3 regions of the Pseudomonas promysalinigenes genome follow, and region 3 is predicted to be linked to each of the others. Evidence: predicted binding sites of a transcription regulator. Region 3 holds the regulator's gene; each other region holds the start of a gene.

Region 1 (9,762 bases), 520 kb from region 3:
TCGAACAGTTCAGGGTATTCCTGGAAAAAGCCTGTGGCATCCTGCTGGGGGAGAATAAGCAGTACCTGGTTTCCAGCCGTCTCAACAAGCTGATGGAGCAACAGGGTATCAAGAGCCTCGGCGAGCTGGTGCAGCGCATTCAGACCCAGCCGCGCGGCGGCCTGCGTGAGCAGGTGGTGGATGCGATGACCACCAACGAGACCCTGTGGTTTCGCGATACCTACCCGTTCGAAGTGCTGAAGAACAAGGTCATACCCGAGTTCATCAAGAACAACCCCGGCCAGCGTCTGCGCATGTGGTCGGCGGCCTGTTCGTCGGGGCAGGAGCCGTATTCGATCTCGATGGCGATCGACGAATTCGAGCGCAGTAACCTTGGCCAGTTGAAGATGGGGGCGCAGGTTGTCGCCACCGACCTTTCCGGTTCGATGCTGACCAATTGCAAAAGCGGTGAGTACGATAGCCTGGCAATCGCTCGTGGGTTGTCCCAGGAGCGCTTGCAGCGTTATTTCGACACTAAAGGGCCCGGCCGGTGGGCGGTCAAGCCGGCCATCCGTAGCCGAGTCGAGTTCCGCGCTTTCAACCTGCTCGACAGTTACGCGAGCCTGGGCAAGTTCGATATCGTGTTCTGTCGTAATGTGCTGATCTACTTCTCGGCGCAGGTGAAGAAGGACATCCTGATGCGCATCCACAGCACCCTAAAGCCTGGGGGGTATCTATTCCTAGGTGCCTCGGAGGCGCTGAACGGGTTGCCAGACCATTACCAGATGGTCCAGTGCAGCCCCGGTATCATCTACCAGGCCAAGTGAGTGCGATGGCCGGCAATGCAAATTGCCGGCTTTTTTTATTTGCCCATGCCTGCCCTCTCGCGGTTCAACCCGCGAATCGTGGCGTTGCGGTTTGACGTCAAATTTTTGATTTGCCGCTTTTGCCACCCCTCAATTGCCGCTTTTCCCTCGCCAAGCGGAAGCACTTTGCCGCTTTTCTGGCATCGGGCCAGCAGCTGAATACACCGCAGCCCAGTGTTTGCGCAGTTTGAGGTCTTTGGCACAACCCTTGCTATGACTTGCTCAACGAAATTCCGGCCAACCTTCGAAGGTTTACCCGATTATGAGCATCAGTTTCGACAAGGCGCTTGGCATTCACGAAAAAGCCCTGGGTTTTCGCGCCCAGCGTGCCGAAGTGTTGGCCAACAACATCGCCAACGCCGACACACCCAACTACAAGGCGCGTGACTTGGACTTCTCTTCGGTGCTTGCCGCCGAGAGTCAGAAGCAGCAAAGCGGGCGCTTTGCCATGGACCGTACCAATAGCCGGCATATCGAGGCCCAAGGGCTGGCAATGGCTGACGACAGCTTGCAGTACCGCGTGCCAACTCAGCCCTCGGTGGACCAGAACACCGTGGATGCCCAGATCGAGCAATCGAACTACACCGAAAACGCCATCGGGTTCCAGGCCAGCTTCACCCTGCTCAACAGTAAATTCAAAGGGCTGGTGTCGGCCCTGCGCGGAGAGTAATTCATGTCCCTTTCCAGTGTTTTCAACATCGCCGGCAGCGGCATGAGCGCGCAGAACACTCGCCTCAACACCGTCGCCTCGAACATCGCCAACGCCGAAACCGTGTCCTCGAGCATCGACCAGACCTACCGTGCTCGCCACCCGGTATTTGCCACCACCTTCCAGAACGCACAGAACGGCACCAGCCAGTCGCTGTTCGAGGATCAGGGCGAGGCGGGGCAGGGCGTGCAGGTCAAGGGCATCGTCGAAGACCAGAGCAACCTGGAGGCGCGTTACGAGCCTAACCACCCGGCGGCGAACAAGGACGGCTACGTCTACTACCCCAACGTCAATGTGGTGGAAGAAATGGCTGACATGATCTCGGCCAGCCGCGCGTTCCAGACCAACGCCGAGCTGATGAACACCGCCAAGAACATGATGCAGAAGGTTCTGACCCTGGGTCAGTGATAAGGAATCGCGACGATGGCCATCGATACTTCGACCACCGGTGTCAACCTCAATGACGTGCTGGCGGCCTCGGGTGTAAGCACCGGTACCACCAAGAAAACCGCCACAGACACAACTTCCCAGACGGGCAACAGCACGCTGGGCAAGGACGCGTTCTTGCAGCTGCTGGTGACCCAGATGCAGCACCAGAACCCACTCGACCCGCAGGACAACGGTGAGTTCGTCGCCCAGTTGGCACAGTTCAGCAGCCTGGAAGGCATTACCTCGCTCAATGAATCGGTTACCAACATCACCAGTGCCATGGCCTCGTCCCAGGCCCTGCAGGCTTCTTCGCTGGTCGGGCGCTCGGTGATCGTGCAGAACGACAAGGCCGTGGTCGACACCGCCGATAGCTTCAATGGCCAGTTCGTCGTACCCCAGGCCATCGATGGGGCGAAGATCACCGTCAAAGACAAGGACGGCAACACCGTCAAGACCATCGAGGTGGGCGAGCAGAAAGCCGGCTACGCCGACTTCATCTGGGATGGCACCAACGCCAGCGGTGAAAAGGTCGATCCGGGCACCTACACCTTCACCGCCAGCACCACCGTCGACGGTCAGTCGGTGCAGATGAATACCCTGCTGCCGGCCAAGGTCACCAGCGTCAGCTTCAACACCACAGGCGAGATGGTGCTCAACCTCGCTGGCGTCGGCAAGGTTTCCCTCGCTGACGTACAAACCATCGGTATCTAAGGCCAGAACGGCACAAGGAGCAACAGCATGTCTTTCAATATCGGCCTTAGCGGTCTGTACGCAGCCAACAAGCAACTGGACGTCACTGGCAACAACATCGCCAACGTCAACACCACAGGTTTCAAATCGTCCCGTGCCGAGTTCGCCGATGTCTACGCCGGTGCCAACCGCCTGGGCGTAGGCAAGAACCAGGTCGGTAACGGTGTGCGCCTGGCCGCGGTTTCCCAGCAGTTCACCCAGGGTGACGTGAACAACACCGGCAACGTGCTGGACATGGGCATCCAGGGCCAAGGCTACTTCGTACTGTCGGACAACGGTTCGATGGTCTACACCCGTGCCGGCGCCTTCCAGAACAGCAAGGACAACTACGTCGTCACCTCCGATGGCCTGCGCCTGCAAGGTTATGCGGCGGATGCCAACGGTACGATCAAGAAGGGTGTGCTGACCGACCTCAAGATCGATACCTCTGCCCTGCAACCCAAGGCCACCAGCCTGATCGACCAGGGTATCAACCTGAACTCGTCGGCCAAATCCATCCCGCTGCCTTCCACGCCGCCGGTCGCAGGTGAGATCGTCTTCGACCCAACCGACGAAACCTCGTACAGCAAGTCGTTCTCGACCAAGGTCTACGACAGCCAAGGCAACGAACACACCATGGAGCAGTTCTATCGCAAGACCGATACGAACGAGTGGACCATGTACACCCTGATCGATGGCCGCAACCCGATGGACCCGACCACCGATACCCCATTGACGGGCACCATCAGCTTCAACAGCGATGGCAGCGTGGCCTCGATGACCACTGACACCACCGGGCTACCGGCGGGGGCGGAGTGGAGCGTGACCAACAACACCTTCACGCTCAAGGGCTGGATTCCAGCCACTCAGGATGCCAGCGGTAACTGGATCGCCAACGGTTCCACCGAGAACACCACTGGCATGCGTCTGTCGATGAACAGCACCACCTCGTACAATACCGAGACCGCGCGCATGTCGCAGTCCCAGGACGGCTACGCCACCGGCATTCTCTCCAGCCTGAGCATCGACTCCACGGGTGTGCTGTTCGCCAGTTTCAGCAACCAGCAATCCCGGGCCATTGGCCAGGTGGCGCTGGCCAGCTTCGCCAATGACCAGGGCCTGCAGCAAATCGGTGGCACCCGTTGGACGGAAACCTATTCCTCGGGCATTCCGGGCATCGATTCGCCGAAAACCGGCACCCTGGGCAGCGTTGAGTCCAACTCGCTGGAAGCCTCCAACGTCAACCTGACGCAAGAACTGGTCGAGTTGATCAAGGCGCAGAGCAACTACCAGGCAAACGCCAAGACCATCTCTACCGAAAGCACCATCATGCAGACCATCATCCAGATGACCTGATGATGACGCGCTGGGGCCGTCGAGCGGCCCCGGCGATCTGGAGCACCCATGAACAAGCTGGCCATCCTGTTGCTCGCCGCCTTCTACCTGTATCAGGCCCACGCCGGCACCGCGCCTTGGTGGCGTTGGGAAAGCCAGGCGGACGGGCGGCTGGTGTGTTCGCAATGGCCGCCGGGGCAGGGCTGGAAAAAATTCGCCGGCCCTTACAGCAACGGCGGTTGCCGCGAACCGTAAGGCGTTGCCGCTATCGGCAAACCGGCGCCGGATAACCGGCGGCAGGCAGCTGGCAAACCCTGAATAAGCCCGTGAATACGGGCTTTTTCATGAATTCGAAAAGTTGGTTCGGAACTTGCTTTAAAGCCTGCACAGCAGCGGCGAGCGGCAATCGATCGTCAGTGCAGCGGAGGATGACTGTGGACAAGATGCTTTACGTGGCCATGACCGGCGCCAGCCAGAACGCGCTGGCGCAAAAGGCCCACGCCAACAACCTGGCGAACGTTTCCACCAATGGCTTTCAGCGTGATCTGGAACAGGCACGCTCCATGCCGGTGTTCGGTGACAGCTTTCCGTCGCGGGCATTTGCCATGACCGAGCGCCCGGCTACCGACTTCAGCGAAGGGCCGATGGTCGAGACCGGGCGTGACCTGGACGTGGCGGTGAGCGGCCAGGGCTTTATCGCCGTGCAGGCGCCCGATGGCAGCGAAGCTTACGTGCGCACCGGCAGCCTGAACATCGATGCCCTTGGCGTGCTGCGAGCTGGCAATGGCATGCCGGTGATCGGCAACGGTGGCCCTATCGCCATTCCACCAGAGCAGAAAGTCGAGGTCGGTGCCGATGGCACCCTCAGCATCCGCTCGATGGGTGAAGGCCCGCGGGTGATGGCCGAAGTCGACCGTATCAAGCTGGTCAACCCGGACATCAAAACCATGACCAAAGGTCTGGATGGCTTGATTCACACCCAGAGCGGCCAACCGGCGGCTGCCGACGTCAATGTGCGGGTGGTGTCGGGCTTTCTGGAAGGCAGCAACGTCAATGCCGTCGAAGAAATGACGTCGGTGCTGGCGCTGTCCCGCCAATTCGAGCTGCACGTGAAAATGATGAACGCGGCCAAGGAAGGCGATGAAGCCATGGCGCGTGTTTTGCAAATCGGCTAACCAACTGTGAACGGGTGCCGTAAAACAGGCGCACGAGGAGAATACTGATGCTTCCGGCTCTTTGGGTCGCTAAAACCGGCCTGTCCGCCCAGGACACCAACCTGACCGTTATTTCCAACAACCTGGCCAACGTTTCGACCACAGGCTTCAAACGCGATCGCGCCGAATTCGCCGACCTGTTGTACCAGATCAAGCGTCAGCCTGGCGCGCAGTCGACCCAGGACAGCGAGCTGCCATCGGGCCTGCAGGTAGGTACCGGTGTGCGCATCGTCGGCACCCAGAAAAACTTCCAGACAGGCAGCCTGCAAACCACCGAAAACCCGCTGGACATGGCGGTCAATGGCCGTGGCTTCTTCCAGGTGTTGCAGCCCGATGGCACTGTCTCCTATACCCGTGACGGTACTTTCCATCTCAACTCCGATGGCCAGATCGTCACTGCCCAGGGCTTCGCTCTGGAGCCTGCGGTGGTGGTGCCCAACGATGCCCAGACCTTCACCGTCGGCCAGGACGGCACCGTGTCCATCACCACTGCCGGTAACCCCGCAGCGCAGGTGATCGGCAATATCCAGACAGCCGACTTCATCAACCCCGCTGGCCTGCAAGCCATCGGCGACAACCTGTTCCTGGAAACCGCTGCCAGTGGCGCGCCGCAGGTCGGCACACCAGGCCTCAATGGCTTTGGCACCACCTTGCAGCAGACACTGGAGAACTCCAACGTCAGCACCGTTGAAGAGCTGGTGAACATGATCACCACCCAGCGTGCCTACGAGATGAACTCCAAGGTCATCTCCACCGCTGACCAGATGCTGTCGTTCGTCACGCAACAGCTCTAAAGCGCGGTCGCTGCAAGCCTAAGTGCAGGTTCTACTCCCGTTACACCGTGAGGTATGTGTCATGAAGCGTCTGTTGTCTGTGTTCGCCCTGGGGGGGGCGGTGGTGTTGGCTGGTTGCGTCGCGCCGACGCCTAAGCCGAACGACCCGTACTATGCGCCGGTTCTGCCGCGCACCCCGCTGCCGGCGGCTGCCAACAACGGTTCGATCTACCAGGCCGGTTTCGAGCAGAGCCTGTACACCGACCGCAAGGCGTTCCGTGTGGGTGACATCATCACCATCACCCTCAACGAGCGCACTTCGGCGAGCAAGAACGCAGGGTCGCAGATTCAGAAAAACAGCAAGGCCGACCTGGGCTTGACCTCGCTGTTCGGGGCCAACCCCAATACCAACAATCCGTTCGGCGGCGGCGACCTGTCGCTGTCGGCCGGGTACAGCGGGGACCGCACCACCAAAGGCGACAGCAAGGCCACCCAAGGCAACACCCTGACCGGCTCGATCACGGTCACCGTGGCTGAAGTGCTCCCTAACGGCATCATCGCCGTGCGCGGCGAGAAGTGGATGACGCTCAACACCGGCGAGGAGTTGGTGCGTATCGCCGGGCTTATCCGTGCCGACGATATCGCCACCGATAACACCGTGCCGTCCACCCGTGTGGCCGACGCGCGCATTACCTATTCCGGCACAGGCTCCTTCGCCGATGCCAGCCAGCCCGGTTGGCTGGACCGCTTCTTCATGAGCCCGCTTTGGCCCTTCTGAGTACGGATGAACATGTTCAACCTAAGGCAGCTGATTGCCGCGACCCTGCTTCTGTCCTGTGCGTTCGGTGCCCATGCCGAGCGCCTGAAGGACATCGCCAGCATCTCTGGTGTGCGCTCCAACCAGTTGATCGGTTACGGCCTGGTGGTGGGGCTCAATGGCACGGGTGACCAGACCACCCAGACCCCCTTCACCTTGCAGACCTTCAACAACATGCTGTCGCAGTTCGGCATCAAGGTGCCGGCAGGTTCGGGCAACGTGCAGCTCAAGAACGTCGCCGCCGTGTCGGTGCATGCCGACCTGCCGGCATTTGCCAAGCCGGGGCAGTTGGTGGACATCACCGTATCATCGATCGGTAACTCCAAGAGCCTGCGTGGCGGCAGCCTGCTGATGACGCCGCTCAAAGGTATCGACGGCAATGTCTACGCCATCGCCCAGGGCAACCTGGTGGTCGGCGGCTTCGATGCCGAAGGCCGTGATGGCTCCAAGATCACCGTCAACGTTCCGTCGGCCGGCCGCATTCCTGGCGGAGCATCGGTCGAGCGCGCGGTGCCTAGCGGCTTCAACCAAGGCAACAGCCTGACCCTGAACCTCAACCGCCCCGACTTCACAACAGCCAAGCGCATCGTCGACAAGGTCAACGAACTGCTCGGCCCAGGTGTGGCCCAGGCCGTGGACGGCGGCTCGGTACGGGTCAGTGCGCCCATGGACCCAAGCCAGCGCGTGGACTACCTGTCGATCCTCGAGAACCTGGAGATCGACCCTGGCCAGGCCGTGGCCAAGGTCATCATCAACTCGCGTACCGGTACCATCGTCATCGGCCAGAACGTCAAGGTCTCGCCAGCGGCGGTAACCCACGGCAGCCTGACCGTGACCATTACCGAAGACCCGATCGTCAGCCAGCCGGGGCCGTTCTCCAATGGCCAGACGGCAGTGGTGCCGCGCTCGCGGGTCAATGCCCAGCAGGAAGCCAAGCCGATGTTCAAGTTCGGCCCTGGGACCACCCTGGATGAAATCGTCCGTGCGGTGAACCAGGTGGGCGCAGCGCCCAGCGATCTGATGGCCATCCTCGAAGCCTTGAAGCAGGCCGGCGCCTTGCAGGCCGACCTGATCGTGATCTGAGGACGCCGCCGATGAACTCGAAAAGCCTCGTCTCCAGCCACGCCGACAGCGGTGCCTACACCGACCTGAACCGCCTGAGCTCGCTCAAGCACGGTGACCGCGACAGCGATGCCAACGTGCGCAAGGTGGCTCAGGAGTTCGAGTCGCTGTTTATCAGCGAGATGCTCAAGGCCTCGCGCAAGGCCAGCGATGTGCTGGCCGACGACAACCCGATGAACAGCGAGACGGTCAAGCAGTACCGTGACATGTACGACCAGCAGTTGGCCGTGAGCATGTCCCGCGAGGGTGGCGGCATCGGTTTGCAAGACGTGCTGGTGCGCCAGCTGTCGAAGAACAAGAGCACGCCGGTCAACACCAGCCCGTTCCCACGTATCGAGGGCAGTGCGCCTGCGCTGTGGGGCAACAAGGTGGCCGAACCTGTGCACGCCACCCAGGCCGCTGCCACGCGTAATGACGTCGCCGCGCTCAATGCCCGGCGCCTGGCGCTGCCGGGCAAGCTCACCGACCGCCTGCTGGCCGGTATCGTGCCTTCGGCCACCGGCCCGGCCGCGACCACCAATACGGCAGCCGTGCCGGCCCGTGACGGGCAGCAAGTGGCTACCGCTATCGCCATTCCCGACAACGGCCTGCGCATTACCGGCCGCGCGGTGGCGCAGCCGCCGCTGGCACCGAAGAAGGCCTTCGCAGGCAGCGACGAATTCGTCGCCACCATGCTGCCGATGGCCGAGCAGGCTGCCAAGCGCATCGGTGTCGACCCGCGCTACCTGGTGGCTCAAGCCGCCCTGGAAACCGGCTGGGGCAAGTCGGTCATGCGCAACAGTGACGGCAGCAGCAGCCACAACCTGTTCGGTATCAAGGCCAGTGGTAACTGGGAAGGCGATTCGGCGCGGGCGATCACCAGCGAATTCCGAGACGGTCAGTTCGTCAAGGAGACGGCGGCGTTCCGTTCCTATGACTCTTACCAGGACAGCTTCCACGACCTGGTAAGTCTGTTGCAGAACAATTCACGCTATCAAGATGCGGTGAAGTCAGCCGATAACCCAGAACAGTTCGTGCGGGAGCTGCAAAAGGCCGGGTACGCCACCGACCCGAACTACGCCAGCAAGATCTCGCAGATCGCAAGACAGATGAAGTCGTACGAGCAATACGCAACGCTCGGTACCACAACGAAACTTTAAGGGCATGGAACCATGGCGAGTCTGATCAACATTGGTATGTCGGGGCTTGGCGCCGCACAGTCGGGGATGTATACCCTGGGTAACAACATTGCCAACGCCGATGTCGATAGTTACTCGCGCCAGCAGAACGTGCAGAAGACCAAAGGCGCCCAGCAGGTCGGCCAGGTGTTCATCGGCTCTGGCACTACGCTGGCCGACGTACGCCGGGTTTACAACGCGTTCCTTGAGAACCAGTTGCGTACCACCACCTCGCTGAGCAGCGACGCCTCTTCGTACCTGAGCCAGATCACCCCGCTCGATACTGCCCTCTCGAGCAGTGACACCGGTATCACAGCTGCCTTGCAGAGCTTTTTCAGCGCCATGCAGGATGCTGCCGCCAAACCGACCGAGGACGCATCGCGTCAGCTGCTGTTGACCAGTGCGCAGTCGTTGGCCAAGCGTTTCAATACCCTCTCGGCGCAGTTCAACCAGCAGAACAGCGATATCAACGCCAACATGGCGTCGATCGCCGACAAGGTCAACGCCCTGACCAAGTCGATTGCCGACCTCAACGCTCAGATCTCCAAGATGACTGCCATCAACGGCCAGCCCAACGACCTGCTCGACCAGCGCGATGGCGCGGTACGCGAGTTGTCGTCGTTGATCGGTGC
Region 2 (9,762 bases), 640 kb from region 3:
CACCCAGTAGCTGGCGCCGTACGTTGCAGAACGAAGTGTTGCTTGGGCGCGAGCGTCTCGGACAGGTAACGCACCCCGCAGGCATAGCGGAAATCTCGGTCCCGACTGTTGCTCGCCGTCCATACCTTCACCGCCACTGGCGGTTCGGAAAAGTCGACCAACATCTGCCCGGCCTGCCCGCTCGCTGTCACCTTCACACTAGGCAGTGGCTTGCCATCGCGCAGGCGCGTAACAAGCGGCACCAAAGTGCTGACCACCGCTTTTCGCACGCCACCATGGTCAGAGTTAGGCAACACCCTCAAACTCGTCACACCAGGTAGGCGCTGCTGATAATCAGTGACCGGGTCAGGTGCGAAGAAGTCGTCGCCGCTGGCGGACACCAGATATTTGGGAATGGCCAGCCGCTGCCCCTCCTCGCCCAGGTACTGCATCGGATCCATCATCATCATCAGCCGCTCGAATGCTGGGGTGCCCAGTTGCTGCAGAACACCGGCCTGCTGGTAGGCACCCAGCGCCAGAGGCCAGTGCCCCCCATAACGCTTGCGCAATCCGCTCAGCATTCCCGAAACGTCCGCAATGTCGATCACACTGGGCACGATGGCCATCACCCGCTCATCGGCCAATGCCGTAAGCCACGCACTCCAGCCGCGCTTGGAGGCACCGGTGATGATGAAACGCTCAACCGTGAGGCCCTGCTTTGCCAGTTCCTGCTGGGCCAAGTCCATCGCCCGGCTCGCCGCCGCAGCCATCGGCACATGCAGCGGCAGTTCCGGCGCAGCCCCGCGCAGTGAGTGGGCCCAGGTGTGGGCCACGGCGTCATCTTCACGCAATGGCTTGTCGACATCGCTGAAGATCACGTACTGGTTGGGTACATCGCTGATCATGACCACGGCCATCTGCGCCTTGAGGGCGATTTCGCGCAATGCTTCTCGAGCATAGTCGGGCACTTGCGCCGGCCCGTGCCGCACGCCGTTGTTCACCACCAGCAAGGCTTTGCCAGGCACTGCGTTGTCGGGAATGTGCAGCTCGACATTGTGCACCCAGCGGCGCGGCTCCAGCACCGGGGCTGGCTCCCACACCTGCGAAACCATCTGCAGACGACGCAATGCATAGCCAGGCTCGGAGGCCTGTTCCAACAGTTCTGCTTCCAAGGGTGCCTGGCGCACCTTGTCCATGTGGCACTGGACGACATCCTGCGGTCGCGCATTGGCGCATTCGCGCCCGGTGCAAGCCTGCAGGCCAACCATCAGGCAGGGGATGGCCATTGCCAAGCGGTAATTCATGGTCATGCTTCCTCTCCAAGAAAATGCACGCCACGCTAGGCATGACCAAAAGCGCCCACAAGTCGCAAAATGCACTGGCAGATGCAAACTACACAACCTTGAGACATCAGCTACAAAAACCGCGCACCCTCAAAACAAAAACGCCCCCGGCCTTTCGACCGGGGGCGTTTTCATTCAGCCTGAGCTAACTCAGTTCTTGGCTTTCTTGGCAGCGCGGGTACGCTCGCCTTCGTCCAGGATCTTCTTGCGCAGACGGATCGACTTCGGCGTCACTTCGCACAGCTCGTCGTCCTGGATGAATTCCAGAGCCTGCTCGAGGGTGTGGCGAACTGGCGGTACCAGGGCGATGACTTCGTCTTTGCCCGAAGCACGCATGTTGTCGAGCTTCTTGCCTTTGGTCGGGTTAACGCCCAGGTCGTTGTCGCGGCTGTTCAGGCCGATGATCTGACCGTTGTAGATCTCCTGGCCGTGTTCGACGAACAGCTTGCCACGCGCCTGCAGAGTTTCCAGCGAGTAGGTCAGCGCCTTGCCAGTTTCGACCGAAACCAGAACGCCGTTCAGACGGCCGGACATCTGGCCCGACTTCATGGTGTCGTAGCGATCGAAGATCGAAGTCAGGATGCCTGCACCGTTGGTCAGGGTCAGGAACTGGTTACGGAAACCGATCAGACCACGGGCTGGAATGTTGTACTCCAGGCGAACACGGCCCTTGCCATCCGGAACCATGTTGGTCAGGTCGCCCTTACGCAGGCCCATCTCTTCCATCACCTTGCCCTGGGATTCTTCAGGGATGTCGATGGTGACATTCTCGAACGGCTCCTGCTTGACGCCGTCGACTTCGCGGATGATCACTTCAGGACGGCCCACGGCCATCTCGAAGCCTTCACGGCGCATGGTTTCGATCAGTACCGACAGGTGCAGCTCACCACGGCCCGATACCTTGAACTTGTCTGGGGAGTCGGTTTCCTGAACGCGCAGAGCTACGTTGTACAGCAGTTCCTTGTCCAGACGGTCCTTGATGTTACGGCTGGTGACGAACTTGCCTTCCTTGCCGCAGAACGGCGAGTCGTTGACCTGGAAGGTCATCGAAACGGTTGGCTCGTCAACGGTCAGCGGCTTCATCGCTTCGACCGCATCTGGGGCGCACAGGGTGTCGGAGATGAACAGCTCGTCGAAACCGCTGATGCAGACGATGTCGCCAGCCTGGGCTTCTTCCACGTCGACGCGGTGCAGGCCGTGGTGGCCCATCAGCTTGAGAATACGGCCGTTACGCTTCTTGCCATTGGTGTCGATGGCGACCACTGGCGTGTTCGGCTTGACGCGACCACGGGCGATACGGCCAACGCCGATAACGCCGAGGAAGCTGTTGTAGTCCAGAGCGGAGATCTGCATCTGGAACGGGCCTTCACGGTCAACCGATGGCGCAGGTACGTTGTCGACGATCGACTGGTACAGGGCGGTCATGTCTTCGCCCATGGCGGTGTGGTCCAGGCCGGCAATGCCGTTCAGGGCCGAGGCGTAGACGACTTTGAAGTCCAGCTGTTCGTCGGTGGCACCGAGGTTGTCGAACAGGTCGAAGATCTGGTCCAGTACCCAATCAGGGCGCGCACCCGGACGGTCGACCTTGTTGATCACGACGATTGGCTTGAGGCCGGCTTCGAACGCTTTCTTGGTTACGAAGCGGGTTTGCGGCATTGGGCCGTCTTGGGCATCGACCAGCAGCAGCACGGAGTCGACCATCGACATTACACGCTCAACCTCGCCACCGAAGTCGGCGTGGCCGGGGGTGTCGACGATGTTGATGTGGTAGCCATTCCAGTTGATGGCGGTGTTTTTCGCCAGAATGGTAATACCGCGCTCTTTTTCCTGGTCGTTGGAGTCCATGACGCGCTCGTCGTTGAGCTCGTTACGCTCCAGAGTGCCGGACTGACGCAGGAGTTTGTCGACCAGGGTGGTTTTACCATGGTCAACGTGGGCGATGATGGCGATGTTACGCAGATTTTCGATCACAACTGTATCTCGATCAGAGGATTCGGTTGCCGCCAGTGTAGGCGGCGAATATGTAGAGTTTGAGGCTCAGCGGGCCCGATGGTCGGGAGGGCGATGGCGGATGCTGCCGCCATACAGCCCTGGCGTCTTATGTCGGACGATAAACACGCACATTGGCATGTCCCTCACTGAGCAGGTGGTGTGCGTGCAAACGGCTCATCACACCTTTGTCGCAGTACAGCAAGTACTGGCGTGTAGGGTCCAGATGCTTGAACTTGCTGTTGATCGCGTAGAACGGCATGGCCTGCACATCGACCCCGTCCAGCACCAGAGGTTGGTCTTCCTGGGCATCGGGGTGACGGATGTCGATGACGATCTGGCCCGGCAACGCCTCGGCCACTTCCTCGATTTCGATGTCCTTGCCCAACTCGTCGATAACATGGTCGATGGAGATGAACTTGGCGCGCTCCAAGGCACGCTCCAGCACGGCCATGTCGAACTGCTTTTCTTCATGTTCTATGCGGTGACGCTTGGCATGGGTGGTCGGGTTCACCGAGATGACGCCGCAGTATTCGGGCATGTGCTTGGCGAAGTCGGCCGTGCCGATTTGCGTGGCCTGGTCGATGATGTCTTGCTTGTGGCTGGCCAGCAATGGGCGCAGCACCAGCTTGTCGGTGGCCGAGTCGATGATCGACAGGTTCGGCAGCGTCTGGCTGGAGACCTGGGAAATCGCTTCCCCAGTGACCAGCGCATCGATCTGCAGGCGCTCGGCCATGTGCGCGGCGCCGCGCAGCATCATGCGCTTGAGGGTCACGCCCATATAGCTGTTGTCGACTTTGTTGAGAATCTCGCCGACCACTTCTTCGAACGGCACGCTGATGAACAGCACCCGCTGGCTGCTGCCGTACTTTTTCCACAGATAATGCGCAACTTCCATTACCCCCAGCTCGTGGGCACGCCCCCCAAGGTTGAAGAAGCAGAAGTGGGTCATCAGGCCGCGGCGCATCATCTGGTAGGCGGCCACGGTGGAGTCGAAACCACCGGACATCAGTACCAACGTCTGCTCAAGAGCGCCAAGCGGGTAACCGCCAATGCCGTTGTGCTGGTTGTGAATGACGTACAGGCGCTGGTTGCGAATTTCGATACGCACCATTACCTCTGGCGCCTTCAGGTCGATGCCGGCGGCGCCGCATTGCTGGCGCAGCTGGCTGCCGACGTAACGATCGACGTCCATCGAGGTGAAGTCGTGGTGCCCGCCACGTTTGCAACGTACGGCAAAACGCTTGCCTGCCAGCAGATGGCCGAAGTGGTGTTTGCACTTGGCGACGATGTCGTCGAAATCACCCAGCGGGTATTCTTCTACCTGCAGGAAGTGAGTGATACCCGGTGTGCAGGTCAGGCGCTCGATCATCTCGCGCTGAACCTTCTCGTCCTCGACGCGGGTGACCACTTCGAGATTGTCCCAGACACCATCGACCGCGAGCTCGGGATCCAGATCCTTGAGCACGTTGCGGATGTTCTTGCCGAGCTGGCGGATGAAGCGCTTGCGCACCGGCCGGCTTTTGATGGTGATTTCTGGGAAGACTTTGACGATGAGTTTCATTGGTTAACAGCGCGCGCAGGGCCTGCCGAAAATGAGGGGCGCGAATTATAGCGGAAATTGCTCAGGATTTGAGCAACTTTTGATCAGAAGGTTTGATATAGATGAAAGGGGCGGTTTTTGAGGGTGCCTGTGAGATCGAGCGCCGCGCGGGCGGCGCTCGATCGCAAACGCACCACAAAAACGACGCCAAGCACCACAACAGTGCACACATAACAAAAAACGCATCAAAACCGTGCGCTATTACCCGCGAGCCCGCCACCAAATGCCCGCAAACGCCCCTTTTTATCTCACGCTCGCCATTTTCGGGCACTGGCATGCAATTTGCTCCCTTGTGAGGCAGGTACGCTTGGCCGACTATCCGCGCCCAGCAACACCCTTTTTCCAGGGCGGCGGCCTACCGCGCTCTAGACCATCCGGAGGACAACATGTCGAAGTCGGTTCAACTCATCAAAGATCATGACGTCAAGTGGATTGATCTGCGTTTCACGGACACCAAAGGCACCCAGCACCACGTGACCATGCCGGCGCGTGATGGCCTGGACGAAGACTTCTTCGAAGTCGGCAAGATGTTCGACGGTTCCTCCATCGCTGGCTGGAAAGGCATCGAAGCATCCGACATGATCCTGATGCCGGTCGATGAAACCGCCGTTCTGGACCCGTTCACCGAAGAGCCGACCCTGATCATCACCTGCGACATCGTCGACCCGTCGAGCATGCAGGGCTACGATCGCGACCCACGTGCGATCGCCAAGCGCGCCGAAGAGTACCTCAAGAGCACTGGCATCGGTGACACCGTATTCGCCGGCCCAGAGCCAGAATTCTTCATCTTCGACGAAGTGAAGTTCCAGTCGGACATCTCCGGCTCGATGTTCAAGATCTTCTCCGAGCAAGGCTCGTGGATGACCGGCGCTGACGTAGAAGGCGGCAACAAAGGCCACCGTCCGGGCGTCAAAGGCGGCTACTTCCCAGTTCCGCCGTTCGACCACGACCACGAAATCCGTACTGCCATGTGCAACGCGCTGGAAGAAATGGGCCAGACCGTTGAAGTTCACCACCACGAAGTGGCGACTGCCGGCCAGAACGAAATCGGCGTCAAGTTCAACACCCTGGTGAAGAAAGCTGACGAAGTTCAGGCACTGAAATACGTCGTGCACAACGTTGCCGACGCTTACGGCCGTACCGCTACCTTCATGCCTAAGCCACTGTACGGTGACAACGGCTCGGGCATGCACGTACACATGTCGATCTGGAAAGAAGGCAAGAACACCTTCGCCGGTGAAGGCTATGCCGGCCTTTCGGAAACCGCTCTGTACTTCATCGGCGGTATCATCAAGCACGGTAAGGCCCTGAACGGCTTCACCAACCCATCGACCAACTCCTACAAGCGTCTGGTTCCAGGCTTCGAAGCTCCGGTAATGCTGGCCTACTCGGCTCGCAACCGTTCCGCCTCGATCCGTATTCCTTACGTCGGCAGCCCGAAAGCCCGCCGTATCGAAGCCCGCTTCCCGGACCCATCGGCTAACCCATACCTGGCCTTCGCGGCCCTGCTGATGGCTGGCTTGGATGGCATCCAGAACAAGATTCACCCAGGCGATGCTGCCGACAAGAACCTGTACGACCTGCCACCAGAAGAAGCCAAGGACATCCCGCAAGTTTGCGGCAGCCTGAAAGAGGCTCTGGAAGAACTGGATAAAGGCCGTGCGTTCCTGACCAAGGGCGGCGTGTTCTCCGACGACTTCATCGATGCCTTCATCGAGCTGAAGAGCGAAGAAGAAATCAAGGTCCGTACCTTCGTGCACCCGCTGGAATACGAGCTGTACTACAGCTGCTGATCTGATCGGCGCCTGGCGTCGATAAGCTGATCGACACGGCCTCCCTCGGGAGGCCGTTTCTGTTTCTGCCTTCAGCAACTTCGGAAGGCTCCTACCCGCAGCCCAGCCTAGCTTCTGCACACTCGAACCTTCACTCAAAGGAGGTTCAGCATGCGTACACCCCTGCTTGTGGCAACCGCCAGCCTTGTTCTCACCGGCTGCGCGGCATCAGAACCAAACCACCTAGCCTTCGGCCCACTGCTCGAAACCATCGAGCGTCGCCTGGATTTGGCGCAAGCGGTCGCCTTGCACAAGTGGGACAACGGCCAACCTGTTCAGGCCAGCACCCGTGAACGGCAAGTAGTGGCCAATGTGCGGGCGGCCGCAGCTGAATATGGCCTGGCTGCAGAGCGCGCCGAGGCGTTCTTCGCTGACCAGATCGAGGCAAACAAACTGGTGCAGTACACACTGCTTTTCCACTGGCAACGCGTGGGCGCAGCACCAGACGAGCCGCGCAGCGACCTGCAACGGCAAATCCGCCCTCAACTGGACCAGCTACAGAGCGCCTTGCTCAGGCAACTGGCCGACTTCGACAGGGGCAAACCGCAAAACTGCGCCGTTGAGTTAGCCAATGCCGTGGCCGGCCGCCCTGTGGACCATCTGACTCAGCAGGCTCTGATCCGCGCAACTGGCCGGCTGTGCGACACACCCTGAACCACCTATGCTCTATATTGGTGCATGAAATCTGCGAGTGAGCCGGTTTGTACCCCAAAACGGTTCACCGGATCGATTTATCAGGGCATTCTGGTCCGAATATGCGCATATTCAGGCCGTAATCAGTAAATTCCGCTTCTTTTCAGAGCCTTGGTTTGTTTCTTGCAGTTTCTTGGGCAGAGACTGGCATCAGCGGTTCCACCGCGCGCCCGGCCAATGGCCGCAGCCTGCCCGACAAGTGCCAAAAGAGGTCGACGACGCCTTATGACCATCAGCGATGCACAGCACCGTCTGCTTCTGGACAACCTGACCACCGCCACGCTCCTGCTCAATGCGGAACTGCGCCTGGAGTACATGAACCCGGCCGCAGAAATGCTACTTGCAGTCAGCGGCCAGCGCAGCCATGGGCAGTTCATCAGTGAACTGTTCACCGAATCGACCGAAGCGCTCAACTCATTGCGCCAGGCGGTGGAGCACGCGCACCCGTTCACCAAGCGTGAAGCGCAGCTGACGTCATTGACCGGGCAGACCATCACTGTTGACTACGCCGTGACGCCCATCCTGCACCAAGGCAATACCTTGCTGCTGCTGGAGGTCCACCCGCGCGACCGCCTGTTGCGAATTACCAAGGAAGAGGCCCAGCTGAGCAAGCAGGAAACCACCAAGATGCTGGTGCGGGGCCTGGCTCACGAGATCAAGAACCCGCTTGGCGGCATCCGCGGCGCCGCGCAATTACTCGCTCGCGAGCTACCCGAAGAGGGGCTGCGCGACTACACCAACGTGATCATCGAAGAGGCCGACCGTCTGCGCAACCTGGTCGACCGCATGCTTGGCTCGAACAAGCTGCCGTCCCTGGCAATGACCAACATTCACGAAGTGCTCGAACGGGTCTGCAGCCTGGTCGATGCCGAAAGCCAGGGCTGCATCACTTTGGTGCGCGACTATGACCCAAGCCTGCCGGATGTGCTGATCGATCGTGAACAGATGATCCAGGCCGTCCTGAACATCGTGCGTAACGCCATGCAGGCGATCAGTTCGCAGAACGAGCTGCGCCTGGGCCGCATCACCCTGCGCAGCCGCGCCGTGCGTCAGTTCACCATCGGCCACGTGCGCCATCGCCTGGCGGCGCGGATCGAGATCATCGACAACGGCCCGGGTATCCCCTCGGAACTGCAAGACACGCTTTTCTATCCCATGGTCAGCGGGCGCCCGGACGGCACCGGCCTCGGCTTGGCCATTACCCAGAACATCATTAGCCAGCACCAGGGCCTGATCGAGTGCGAAAGCCACGCAGGGCACACCGCCTTCTCGATCTTCCTGCCCTTGGAACAAGGAGCCAACGCCTCATGAGCCGAAGTGAAACCGTATGGATCGTCGATGATGATCGCTCCATCCGCTGGGTCCTGGAAAAAGCCCTGCAACAGGAAGGCATGACCACCCAGAGCTTCGACAGCGCCGATGGTGTGATGGGCCGCCTGGCTCGCCAGCAACCGGATGTGATCATCTCTGACATTCGCATGCCCGGCGCCAGCGGCCTCGACCTGCTGGCGCAGATTCGCGAACAACACCCCCGACTGCCGGTCATCATCATGACCGCCCATTCCGACCTGGACAGCGCTGTGGCGTCCTATCAGGGCGGCGCCTTCGAATACCTGCCCAAGCCATTCGACGTCGACGAAGCGGTGTCTTTGGTCAAGCGCGCCAATCAGCACGCTCAGGAACAGCAAGGCCTGGATGTACCCCCAACGCTGGCCCGCACCCCGGAAATCATCGGCGAAGCGCCGGCCATGCAGGAGGTGTTCAGAGCCATCGGTCGCCTGAGCCACTCCAACATCACCGTACTGATCAACGGCGAATCCGGTACGGGTAAAGAGTTGGTGGCGCACGCCCTGCACCGCCACAGCCCACGTGCCGCATCGCCTTTCATTGCGCTGAACATGGCGGCCATTCCGAAGGACTTGATGGAGTCCGAGCTGTTCGGCCATGAAAAAGGTGCATTCACCGGCGCCACCAACCTGCGTCGCGGGCGCTTCGAGCAGGCCGACGGCGGTACGCTGTTCCTCGACGAAATCGGTGACATGCCGGCCGACACCCAAACCCGCTTGCTGCGAGTGCTGGCCGATGGCGAGTTCTATCGCGTGGGCGGGCATGTGCCGGTGAAGGTCGACGTGCGAATCATCGCCGCAACCCACCAGAACCTGGAATCACTGGTAACCGCTGGCAAGTTCCGCGAAGACTTGTTCCACCGCCTCAATGTAATCCGCATCCATATCCCCCGCTTGGCAGACCGCCGCGAGGACATCCCGGCACTGGCCCGTCACTTCCTGGGCCGTGCCGCACAGGAGCTGGCGGTCGAGCCGAA
Region 3 (9,762 bases):
ATGCAGGCGCTCGACGCCATCGATGGTGATGGTATCGGTACCTGCGCCCTGAACCTTGCCACCCATGGCATTGATGAAGTTGGCAAGGTCCACCACTTCAGGCTCGCGCGCGGCGTTCTGCAGTACGCTGCGGCCCTTGGCCAAGGCTGCGGCCATCATGATGTTCTCGGTACCGGTCACGCTGACGGTGTCGAAGAAGAAGTGCGCGCCGCGCAGGCCGCCTTCAGGCGCCTTGGCCTTGATATAGCCGCCTTCGACTTCGATGTTGGCGCCCATGGCCTCCAGGCCACGGATATGCAGGTCGACCGGACGCGAGCCGATGGCGCAGCCACCTGGCAGTGCCACTTCAGCCTCACCGAAGCGAGCGACCATTGGGCCGAGCACCAGGATCGAGGCCCGCATGGTCTTGACCAGCTCGTAGGGGGCTACCAGGGTCTTGATGGTACGGGGGTCGATTTCCACCGCCAGCTTTTCGTCGATCACAGGCTCGATGCCCATGCGCCCGAACAGCTCGATCATGGTGGTGATGTCGTGCAGGTGCGGCAAGTTGCCGACGGTAACAGGCCCATCGGCCAGCAGGGTCGCCGCGAGGATCGGCAAGGCTGCGTTCTTCGCGCCGGAAATGCGGATCTCGCCGTCTAGACGAGCGCCGCCAGTAATAATCAGTTTGTCCATTGGAGTCTCGCCGCCACGTTGGCTCAGGTGCGCTCAGCCCAGGCTGCGCTGCTGAAAAATTTCATGGTTACCGCGTGGATGCTGCCATTGGCGATCCACGGATTCAGATGAGCGTAGATCGCCTGCTGACGTTTGACCGGGCTCAGGCCAGCCAACTCGTCGCTGATCACGTTCAACTGGAAGTTGCAGCCTTCGCCTTCAACTTCGACCCGGGACCCGGGCAATTTTTCTTCAAGGAAGCTCTTAACTTCTACGGCCTGCATGCTCAACCTCAATCGGCGCCCGATGCGCACGGGTCGGCCATCATACAAAAAAGCCCCTCGCCTGCGAAGCCCAACGAGAGGGCACGCGACCGAGGGGCCTCGCTTTACCACCAATGCATCAGTTTGCCAGCACCTCGTCGAGGTCATAAACCCCGGCGATTTCGCGCATGTCTTCGGGCATCCCACGCACCTCGAAGGCCTTGCCGGCTGCCTGCGCGTCACGAATGAAGGCCAGCAGCAGCGACAGGCCGACGCTGGTCGAGCGCGCCACCGCCGAGCAATCCAGCACCAGCCGGGCCTCACGGCAACGCTCGATCAACGACTTGCCCTGCTTGCGCAGGGCCGGCCCGCTGCGGTAATCCAGCTCGCCAGCCAGGCGCAGCACGCCCGGCTCGGCCATGGTTACAGCGGCCTGGCTCATTTAACAGCCTTGTCTGGCGAGGTTTCGGCGGTCTGCTTGGCCTTGGCCACTTCGCCAGCCCAGCCATCGATGGTCTTGTCCAGGTCGTTGCCATTGCGCTGCATGGCATCGGCGAACTGATCGCGGAACAACTTGCCGACATTGATGCCGTTGACGATCACGTTACGCACTTTCCACTCGCCGCCGAGGTTTTCCAGGGTGTACTGCACCGGGTACACCGCACCGTTGTTGCCGGTGACCTTCATACCGACACTGGCGCGCTTGCCGTCGTCAGCCTTGGCCGGGTCGACGGTGATGCCCTGGTTGTTGTACTCCAGCAGTGCGTTGCCATAGAACTGCATCAGGCTGCGCTTGAAGTTCTCCTGAAAACGCTGCATCTGCTCGGGCGTTGCCTTGCGCGAATACTTGACGGTCATGATGCTTTTGGAAATGCCCTCGGCATCCACCACCGGCCCAAGGATGCGGTTCAGCGCGTCGTAGAACGCATTGGGATTGGCTTTGTACTGCTCCTTGTTGGCCTTCAGGTCGCCCAGTAGCTCGTTGGTGGTGCTCTGCACCACCTCGTGCGGCGATTGCGCGGCCAGCGCCATCAGAGGGAAGGCCGCCAGCAATACCAGCAAGCCACGTCGCAGGATCGAAATCATGGATACTCCTTAATTAGCCGGTTGTGCTTCTTTAGGTTCCTTGCCAACGGAATTGAGCAGGAACTTGCCAATCAGATCTTCCAGCACCAGCGCCGACTGAGTGTCGTGGATGGTCGAGCCGTCTTTGAGCACCTCTTCTTCACCGCCCACACTGATGCCGATGTATTTCTCGCCAAGCAAACCGGCGGTCAGGATCGAGGCAGTGGAATCGGTCGGCAAATTGTTCACCGACTTGTCCAGCTGCAGCGTTACCCGGCCGGTGAAGGAATCACGGTCCAGATCGATGGCGGTGACCTTGCCGATGGTCACACCCGCCATGGTCACCTTAGCTCTGACAGTCAAACCGGCGATATTGTCGAAGTACGCATAAACTTTATAGGTATCGCTGGTCGGGCTGGCCGACAGCCCGCTGACACGCAGAGCCAGCAGCAGCAGCGCCAGAATCCCGGCCAGAAGGAACAGGCCGACACCGATTTCCAGGGTGCGGTTTTGCATCAGAAATCTCCAAACATCAAGGCGGTCAGAATAAAGTCCAGACCCAGCACTGCCAGCGAGGCGTAGACCACGGTCTTGGTGGTGGCACGGCTGATCCCCTCTGAGGTGGGTTCGCAGTCGTAGCCCTGGAAAACGGCAATCCAGGTGGTGACGAAGGCGAACACCAGGCTCTTGATCAGCCCATTGAGCACGTCGTCGGTAAAGGAAACGCTGTTCTGCATGTTGGCCCAGAACGAGCCTTCATAAACGCCCAGCCAGTCGACCGCCACCCAGGAGCCACCCCAGATGCCCACCACGCTGAAGATCAGCGCCAGCAGCGGCAACGAGATGAAACCCGCCCACAGGCGCGGTGCGACGATGTACTTGAGCGGGTCGACGCCGATCATTTCCAGGCTCGACAGTTGCTCGGTGGACTTCATGTTGCCGATTTCGGCAGTCAGCGCAGAACCTGCACGGCCGGCGAACAACAACGCAGTGACTACCGGGCCGAGCTCACGCAGCAGGGTCAGGGCAACCATCTGCCCCACCGCCTGCTCCGAGCCGTACTTGGTGAGGATGCTGTAGCCCTGCAGGGCCAGCACCATACCGATGAACATGCCGGAAACCACGACGATCGCCAGCGACAGCACGCCTACCGAGTACAGCTGCTTGGTCAGCAACTGGAAGCCGCCACCGATACCGCCACGGCCAATCAGCGCATGGAACAGGAACAGGCACGAGCGGCCGAGCACAGCCAGCACGTCGATCGCCGAACGCCCGAGCAGGCGAATACGTTCGATTAAGGATTTTCTGCGCATCAACGCGCCCCCAGCAGATCGGCGCGGTAGTCAGGCGCAGGAAAATGGAAGGGAACCGGGCCGTCCGGGTCGCCCTTCATGAATTGGCGAATGCGCGGGTTGTCCGAGCCCATCAGTTCGTCAGGCGTGCCCTGGCCCAGCACCTGGCCATCACCGACCACATAGATGTAATCCGCGATACTGGCGGTTTCGGCAAGGTCGTGAGACACCACGATGCTGGTAATGCCCAAGGCATCGTTGAGCAGGCGGATCAGGCGCACAAGCACACCCATGGCGATCGGGTCCTGCCCGACGAACGGCTCATCATACATGAGGATCTGCGGGTCCAGAGCGATCGCCCGGGCCAGTGCCACACGGCGCTTCATACCACCCGAGAGCTCGTCCGGCATCAGGTCGATAGCCCCGCGCAGACCCACGGCCTGTAGCTTCATCAACACGATGTCGCGGATCATTTCGTCCGAAAGCTGGGTATGCACACGCAGGGGAAATGCGACGTTCTCGAACACATCGAGGTCGGTGAACAGCGCACCGCTCTGGAACAGCACGCCCATCTGCTTGCGCGCGTCGAACAGATCGCTGCGCGACAGGCTCGGCAGGTTCTGCCCGGCTACCCAGACCTCACCGCTCGAGGGCCTCAGCTGCGCGCCCATCAGGCGCAGCAGCGTGGTCTTGCCGCAACCCGACGGCCCCATGATCCCGGTGACTTTGCCACGCGGGATACGGATGTCGACATTGCTGAAAATGCTGCGCGAACCGCGCTTGAAGGTAACCCCCTTCAACTCGACCGCGTAGGCGCTATCCACACTCATCTAGACTCCTTGCTAGTGCAGCCTCGCACTCAGTGACGCCGGCCTTCATCGTGAAGACACATGCACTCGCGGCAGGCCGAATAGCGGCGAACTATAGCACCGCTGGGCATGCGCCCCAAGGCCATGAAACGTGTCATTCAGGGGTGCGACAGGGTTTGCAGACAATTGTTCAGACAATCGAGTGGGTGAGCCTTTCTTCCATTGCAGCTATAATCGCCGCCTTTTCATCAGGCAGTGCTTTCTACATGAGCCAATCCAACGAGCTGATCCAGTCCGCCCAGCGCACACTGCGCCTGGAACTCGAGGCCATACAAGGCCTGGCAGCCAGCATCGACGCGAACTTCGTCAAGGCCTGCGAGCTGATCCTGGCCAGCACCGGGCGAGTGGTTGTAGTCGGCATGGGCAAATCGGGGCACATCGGCAACAAGATCGCCGCCACCCTGGCCAGCACTGGCACGCCTGCTTTCTTCGTGCACCCGGCCGAGGCCAGCCACGGCGACATGGGCATGATCACCCAGGACGATGTGATCCTGGCGTTGTCCAATTCTGGCAGCACGAGCGAAATCGTGACCCTGCTGCCGCTGATCAAGCGCCTTGGCATCAAGATGATCAGCCTTACCGGCAACCCGGACTCACCATTGGCCCAGGCTGCCGAGGTCAACCTTGATGCGCGGGTCGCCCACGAAGCCTGCCCGCTCAACCTGGCACCAACCTCCTCCACCACTGCCGCGCTGGTGCTGGGCGACGCCCTGGCCATCGCCCTGCTCGAAGCGCGCGGCTTCACCGCTGAAGATTTCGCCTTCTCGCACCCAGGCGGCGCCCTGGGCCGCCGCCTGCTGCTCAAGGTCGAGAACGTCATGCATGCGGGCGACGAGCTGCCACAGGTCAAGCGCGGTACACTGCTCAAGCATGCGCTGCTGGAAATGTCCCGCAAAGGCCTGGGCATGACCGTGGTGCTCGAGCAAGACGGCAGCCTGGCAGGGATTTTCACCGATGGTGACCTGCGCCGCAGCCTGGACCGCAACATCGACGTGCATACCGCACTGATCGACGAAGTGATGACCGTACACGGCAAGACCGCCCGCGCCGAGATGCTCGCCGCCGAAGCGCTGAAGATCATGGAAGATCACAAGATCAGCGCCCTGGTGGTGGTCGATGGCAACGACCGACCGACCGGCGCTTTGAACATGCATGACCTGCTGCGCGCAGGGGTGATGTAACCGGGAGCGATGACGATGAACCAGAACCTGATGCAGCGTGGCAAGGCCATCAAACTCGCCGTGTTCGATGTGGACGGGGTGCTCACCGATGGGCGCCTGTATTTCCTTGAAGACGGCAGCGAATTCAAGACCTTCAACACCCTCGACGGCCATGGCATCAAGATGCTCATGGCATCTGGCGTGACCACCGCCATCATCAGCGGGCGCAAGACCCCGGTGGTCGAGCGCCGCGCCAGGAACCTCGGCATACCCCACCTGTACCAGGGCCGCGAGGACAAACTGGTGGTGCTCGACGGTCTGCTTGCCGAACTGGGCCTAAGCTATGAGCAGGTCGCCTACCTGGGCGACGACCTTCCGGACCTGCCGGTCATTCGCCGGGTTGGGTTGGGCATGGCAGTGGCCAATGCTGCACCTTTCGTGCGTCAGCACGCCCATGGCGTGACCGAGGCACGCGGCGGTGAAGGCGCCGCTCGCGAGTTCTGTGAACTGATCATGCAGGCCCAGGGCACCCTGGACGCTGCCAACGCCAACTACCTTTAAGGCTGCCCATGCTCAGCAAGAAAGCCCGCAACATCGCGCTGTTCGTGGTCATTGCCGCGCTGCTGGCGGCCGTCGGTTACTGGAATGTCAGCCCCGAGCGCTTCCTGGAAGAGCCAGCGGCGCAGGTCGACGAAAGCGCCATCGACTACTATGCGATCAACGCCCATAGCGTGCAGTTTCTGCCAGACGGCAAACTGCAGTACGAAATGACTGCCGACAAAGTCGAGCACCTCAAGGCCAGCGAGGTCACTCTGGTGACCACGCCAGACCTGCACATGTACCGCGGTACCCAGTACCCATGGCATGTGCAGAGCGTTCGCGCCGAGGTCAACCCTGACGGCAGCGAAGTCGAACTGATCGATAACGTGCGCATTGCCCGCACCGACGAAAAACAGCGCGATACCATCATCACCAGCTCGCGCATGACCGTATTCCCACAGAAGCAATATGCGCAGACCGAGCAAGCCGTTAGAATCGACGGCGCCGGTGGCACAACCACAGGCAAGGGAATGAAAGCGTATTTGAAAGAAAGCAAGATCGACTTGCTCTCTAACGTAAGAGGACAGTATGAGGCTCGTTAAAACCCTCCCCCTTTTGCTCAGCCTGAGCGCAGCACTGGGAAGCGCGAGCGCCTTCGCCCTGCCGACCGACCGTGACCAGCCTATCCGTATCCAGGCCGACAACGCGCACCTGGACGACAAGCAAGGCGTGGCCACCTACACCGGCGATGTGATCATCACCCAGGGCTCGATGATGATCAAAGGCAACACCGTCACCATGACCCGCGCCGCCAATGGCGACATCGACGTGGTGACTTCGGTGGGCAACCTGGCGTATTTCGAACAGCAGCAGAGTACGGCCAAGCCCGACAAGATGAAGGGGTGGGCGGTGACCATCCAGTACCAGGCGCAGAAAGACACGGTTATCCTCACTGACCGCGCCAAGGTCGAAAACGAAGGCAACACCACCGAGGGCGAGAAGATCGTCTACAACACCAAGTCCCAGGTTGCGACCGCCGGTCGCGGTGGCAACGTGACTCAGCCACGTCAGCGCATCGACATGGTGATCCAGCCTAAGAAGAAGGCCGAGTAAATGGCAACCCTCAAAGCCCAGCATCTGGCCAAGAGCTACAAAGGCCGGCAAGTGGTACGTGATGTCAGCCTGTCGATCGACAGCGGGCAGATCGTCGGCCTGCTTGGCCCCAATGGCGCCGGCAAGACCACCTGCTTCTACATGATCGTGGGCCTGGTGCAGGCCGACCAGGGGCGCGTACTGATCGACACCCTCGATGTCAGCCACCAGCCCATGCACGGGCGCGCCCGTGCAGGCATCGGCTATCTGCCGCAGGAAGCTTCGATCTTCCGCAAGCTGTCGGTGGCCGACAACATCATGGCCATCCTCGAGACCCGCAAGGACATCGACCGCGAGGGCCGGCGCAAAGAGCTGGAAAGCCTGCTCCAGGAATTCCACATCAGCCACATCCGCGACAACCTCGGCATGAGCCTGTCCGGCGGTGAACGCCGAAGGGTGGAAATCGCCCGCGCCCTGGCCACTGCGCCTAAGTTCATCCTGCTGGACGAGCCGTTCGCTGGTGTAGACCCGATCTCCGTGGGCGACATCAAGCAGATCATTCATCACCTCAAAGCCAAGGGTATCGGGGTGCTGATCACCGACCACAATGTGCGTGAAACCCTGGATATCTGCGAAACCGCCTACATCGTCAATGACGGTCAACTGATCGCCGAGGGTGACGCCGAGACCATTCTGGCCAACGACCTGGTCAAGGAGGTTTACCTGGGTCACGAGTTCCGACTCTGACCGCAGGTTCTGCCTGGAGCACTGGCACTGTGCCCCAGTGGGGGCTTAAGTTGTTACAGCGCTCTAGGCAAACGCTACATTTTAAGGCATAAAACTTGCTTGATTTGGCGCCCCGGCGCCCTCGTGTAGTGGATGGCGCATGCGCGCCGGCGAACAAGGTATTAAGCCCCAGCCATGAAACCATCGCTCGTCCTAAAAATGGGCCAGCAACTGACGATGACCCCGCAGTTGCAACAGGCCATCCGTCTGCTTCAGCTCTCCACCCTGGACCTCCAACAGGAAATCCAGGAGGCGCTGGAATCCAATCCCATGCTCGAACGTCAGGAAGACGGCGACGACTTCGACAACAGCGACCCCATGGCGGACAACGCCGAGAACAAGCCAGCCGCCGAAGTTCAGGAGACTAGCTTCCAGGAAAGCACCAGCAGTGCCGAAAGCCTGGAAGACGCAGAATGGAACGAGCGAATCCCCAACGAGTTGCCGGTCGATACCGCCTGGGAAGATATCTACCAGACCAGCGCCAGCAGCCTGCCAAGCAATGACGACGACGAGTGGGATTTCACTACCCGAACATCGGCCGGCGAAAGCCTGCAGAGCCACCTGCTGTGGCAGCTGAACCTGGCCCCGATGTCCGATACTGACCGCCTGATAGCTGTCACCCTGATCGACAGCATCAATAACCAGGGCTACCTGGAAGATACCCTCGAAGAAATCTGCGCAGGCTTCGACCCAGAACTGGACATCGAGCTCGACGAAGTCGAAGCAGTGCTGCACCGCATCCAGCAGTTCGAACCGGCCGGCGTCGCTGCCCGCACGTTGGGCGAGTGCCTGCTGCTGCAATTGCGCCAACTGCCGGCCAGCACCCCGTGGATGAGCGAAGCCCAGCGCCTGGTGACCGACTTCATAGACCTGCTCGGCAGCCGCGATTACAGCCAACTGATGCGCCGCATGAAGCTCAAGGAAGACGAGCTGCGTCAGGTGATAGAGCTGGTGCAGAGCCTAAACCCGCGCCCGGGCTCGCAGATCGAGTCGAGCGAGCCGGAATACGTGGTACCCGACGTGATCGTGCGCAAGGACAGCGAACGCTGGCTGGTGGAACTGAACCAGGAAGCGATCCCGCGCCTGCGCGTGAACCCGCAATACGCCGGCTTCGTGCGCCGCGCCGATACCAGCGCTGACAACACATTCATGCGCAACCAGCTGCAAGAGGCGCGTTGGTTCATCAAGAGCCTGCAAAGCCGCAACGAAACGCTGATGAAGGTCGCCACCCAGATCGTCGAGCATCAACGCGGGTTCCTCGACCACGGCGACGAAGCGATGAAACCGCTGGTCCTGCACGACATCGCCGAAGCAGTGGGCATGCACGAGTCGACCATTTCGCGGGTGACCACGCAGAAGTTCATGCACACCCCGCGCGGCATCTACGAACTGAAATACTTTTTCTCAAGCCACGTCAGCACCGCCGAAGGCGGAGAATGCTCGTCCACGGCTATCCGCGCGATCATCAAAAAACTGGTTGCGGCGGAAAATCAGAAAAAGCCATTGAGTGACAGCAAGATCGCTGGTTTACTGGAGGCACAAGGCATCCAGGTAGCCCGTCGCACCGTCGCCAAGTACCGCGAGTCTCTCGGCATCGCACCGTCGAGCGAGCGCAAGCGACTGATGTAGCGCCTGGTTGAGCCATAGCGTTTGTGGGGCAGGTGCAAGTCCTGCCTCTTTATGCACGGGCAATAAAGGAGAAGCTGTATGCAAGTCAATATCAGTGGACAGCATGTAGAAGTCACCCAGCCACTGCGTGAATATGTGCTCGAAAAGCTCGCGCGCGTGGAGAGTCACTTCGACAAGATCACCAACGTGCAGGTCATCATGAAAGTCGAGAAGCTGCAGCAAAAGGTCGAAGCGACCTTGCAGATTCCAGGCGGTGAAGTGGTTGCCAACGCCGAACACGAAGACATGTATGCAGCAATCGATGCCTTGGCCGACAAGCTCGACCGCCAACTGAAAAAACACAAGGAAAAACAGCAAAGCCTGCTGCAAGGTGCAGCCGCTCGCTGATCCCTCTCATCCATGATCCGACTTG

What was found. Region 3 encodes sigma-54, which starts transcription at its own class of promoters, with help from an activator protein. Its sites were predicted from a motif close to ANTGGCATNNANNTTGCTNT; they were not measured.
Region 1: the regulator sigma-54 is predicted to act here: its motif matches at 4,405-4,424, upstream of HU725_RS16085 (flagellar basal body rod protein FlgF).
Region 2: the regulator sigma-54 is predicted to act here: its motif matches at 5,184-5,203, upstream of glnA (type I glutamate--ammonia ligase).

Annotation. Positions count from the first base shown of each region.
Region 1 is NZ_CP077094.1:3,519,444-3,529,205, reverse strand. Features, by position in the region: gene cheR (protein-glutamate O-methyltransferase CheR) at 1-806, shown strand, start outside; gene flgB (flagellar basal body rod protein FlgB) at 1,108-1,515, shown strand; gene flgC (flagellar basal body rod protein FlgC) at 1,519-1,962, shown strand; gene flgD (flagellar hook assembly protein FlgD) at 1,978-2,694, shown strand; gene flgE (flagellar hook protein FlgE) at 2,722-4,068, shown strand; gene HU725_RS16090 (hypothetical protein) at 4,117-4,302, shown strand; gene HU725_RS16085 (flagellar basal body rod protein FlgF) at 4,482-5,222, shown strand; gene flgG (flagellar basal-body rod protein FlgG) at 5,270-6,055, shown strand; gene flgH (flagellar basal body L-ring protein FlgH) at 6,117-6,812, shown strand; gene HU725_RS16070 (flagellar basal body P-ring protein FlgI) at 6,825-7,934, shown strand; gene flgJ (flagellar assembly peptidoglycan hydrolase FlgJ) at 7,946-9,112, shown strand; gene flgK (flagellar hook-associated protein FlgK) at 9,125-9,762, shown strand, end outside.
Region 2 is NZ_CP077094.1:4,688,475-4,698,236, forward strand. Features, by position in the region: gene HU725_RS21255 (PhoPQ-activated pathogenicity-related family protein) at 1-1,289, opposite strand, end outside; gene typA (translational GTPase TypA) at 1,473-3,293, opposite strand; gene thiI (tRNA uracil 4-sulfurtransferase ThiI) at 3,421-4,875, opposite strand; gene glnA (type I glutamate--ammonia ligase) at 5,301-6,707, shown strand; gene HU725_RS21275 (chorismate mutase) at 6,858-7,400, shown strand; gene glnL (nitrogen regulation protein NR(II)) at 7,665-8,750, shown strand; gene ntrC (nitrogen regulation protein NR(I)) at 8,747-9,762, shown strand, end outside.
Region 3 is NZ_CP077094.1:4,044,366-4,054,127, forward strand. Features, by position in the region: gene murA (UDP-N-acetylglucosamine 1-carboxyvinyltransferase) at 1-675, opposite strand, end outside; gene HU725_RS18360 (BolA family protein) at 699-938, opposite strand; gene HU725_RS18365 (STAS domain-containing protein) at 1,057-1,359, opposite strand; gene HU725_RS18370 (MlaC/ttg2D family ABC transporter substrate-binding protein) at 1,356-2,003, opposite strand; gene mlaD (outer membrane lipid asymmetry maintenance protein MlaD) at 2,013-2,498, opposite strand; gene mlaE (lipid asymmetry maintenance ABC transporter permease subunit MlaE) at 2,498-3,295, opposite strand; gene HU725_RS18385 (ATP-binding cassette domain-containing protein) at 3,295-4,104, opposite strand; gene HU725_RS18390 (KpsF/GutQ family sugar-phosphate isomerase) at 4,350-5,324, shown strand; gene HU725_RS18395 (KdsC family phosphatase) at 5,340-5,864, shown strand; gene lptC (LPS export ABC transporter periplasmic protein LptC) at 5,873-6,445, shown strand; gene lptA (lipopolysaccharide transport periplasmic protein LptA) at 6,432-6,956, shown strand; gene lptB (LPS export ABC transporter ATP-binding protein) at 6,957-7,682, shown strand; gene HU725_RS18415 (RNA polymerase factor sigma-54) at 7,857-9,350, shown strand; gene hpf (ribosome hibernation-promoting factor, HPF/YfiA family) at 9,429-9,737, shown strand; gene ptsN (PTS IIA-like nitrogen regulatory protein PtsN) at 9,750-9,762, shown strand, end outside.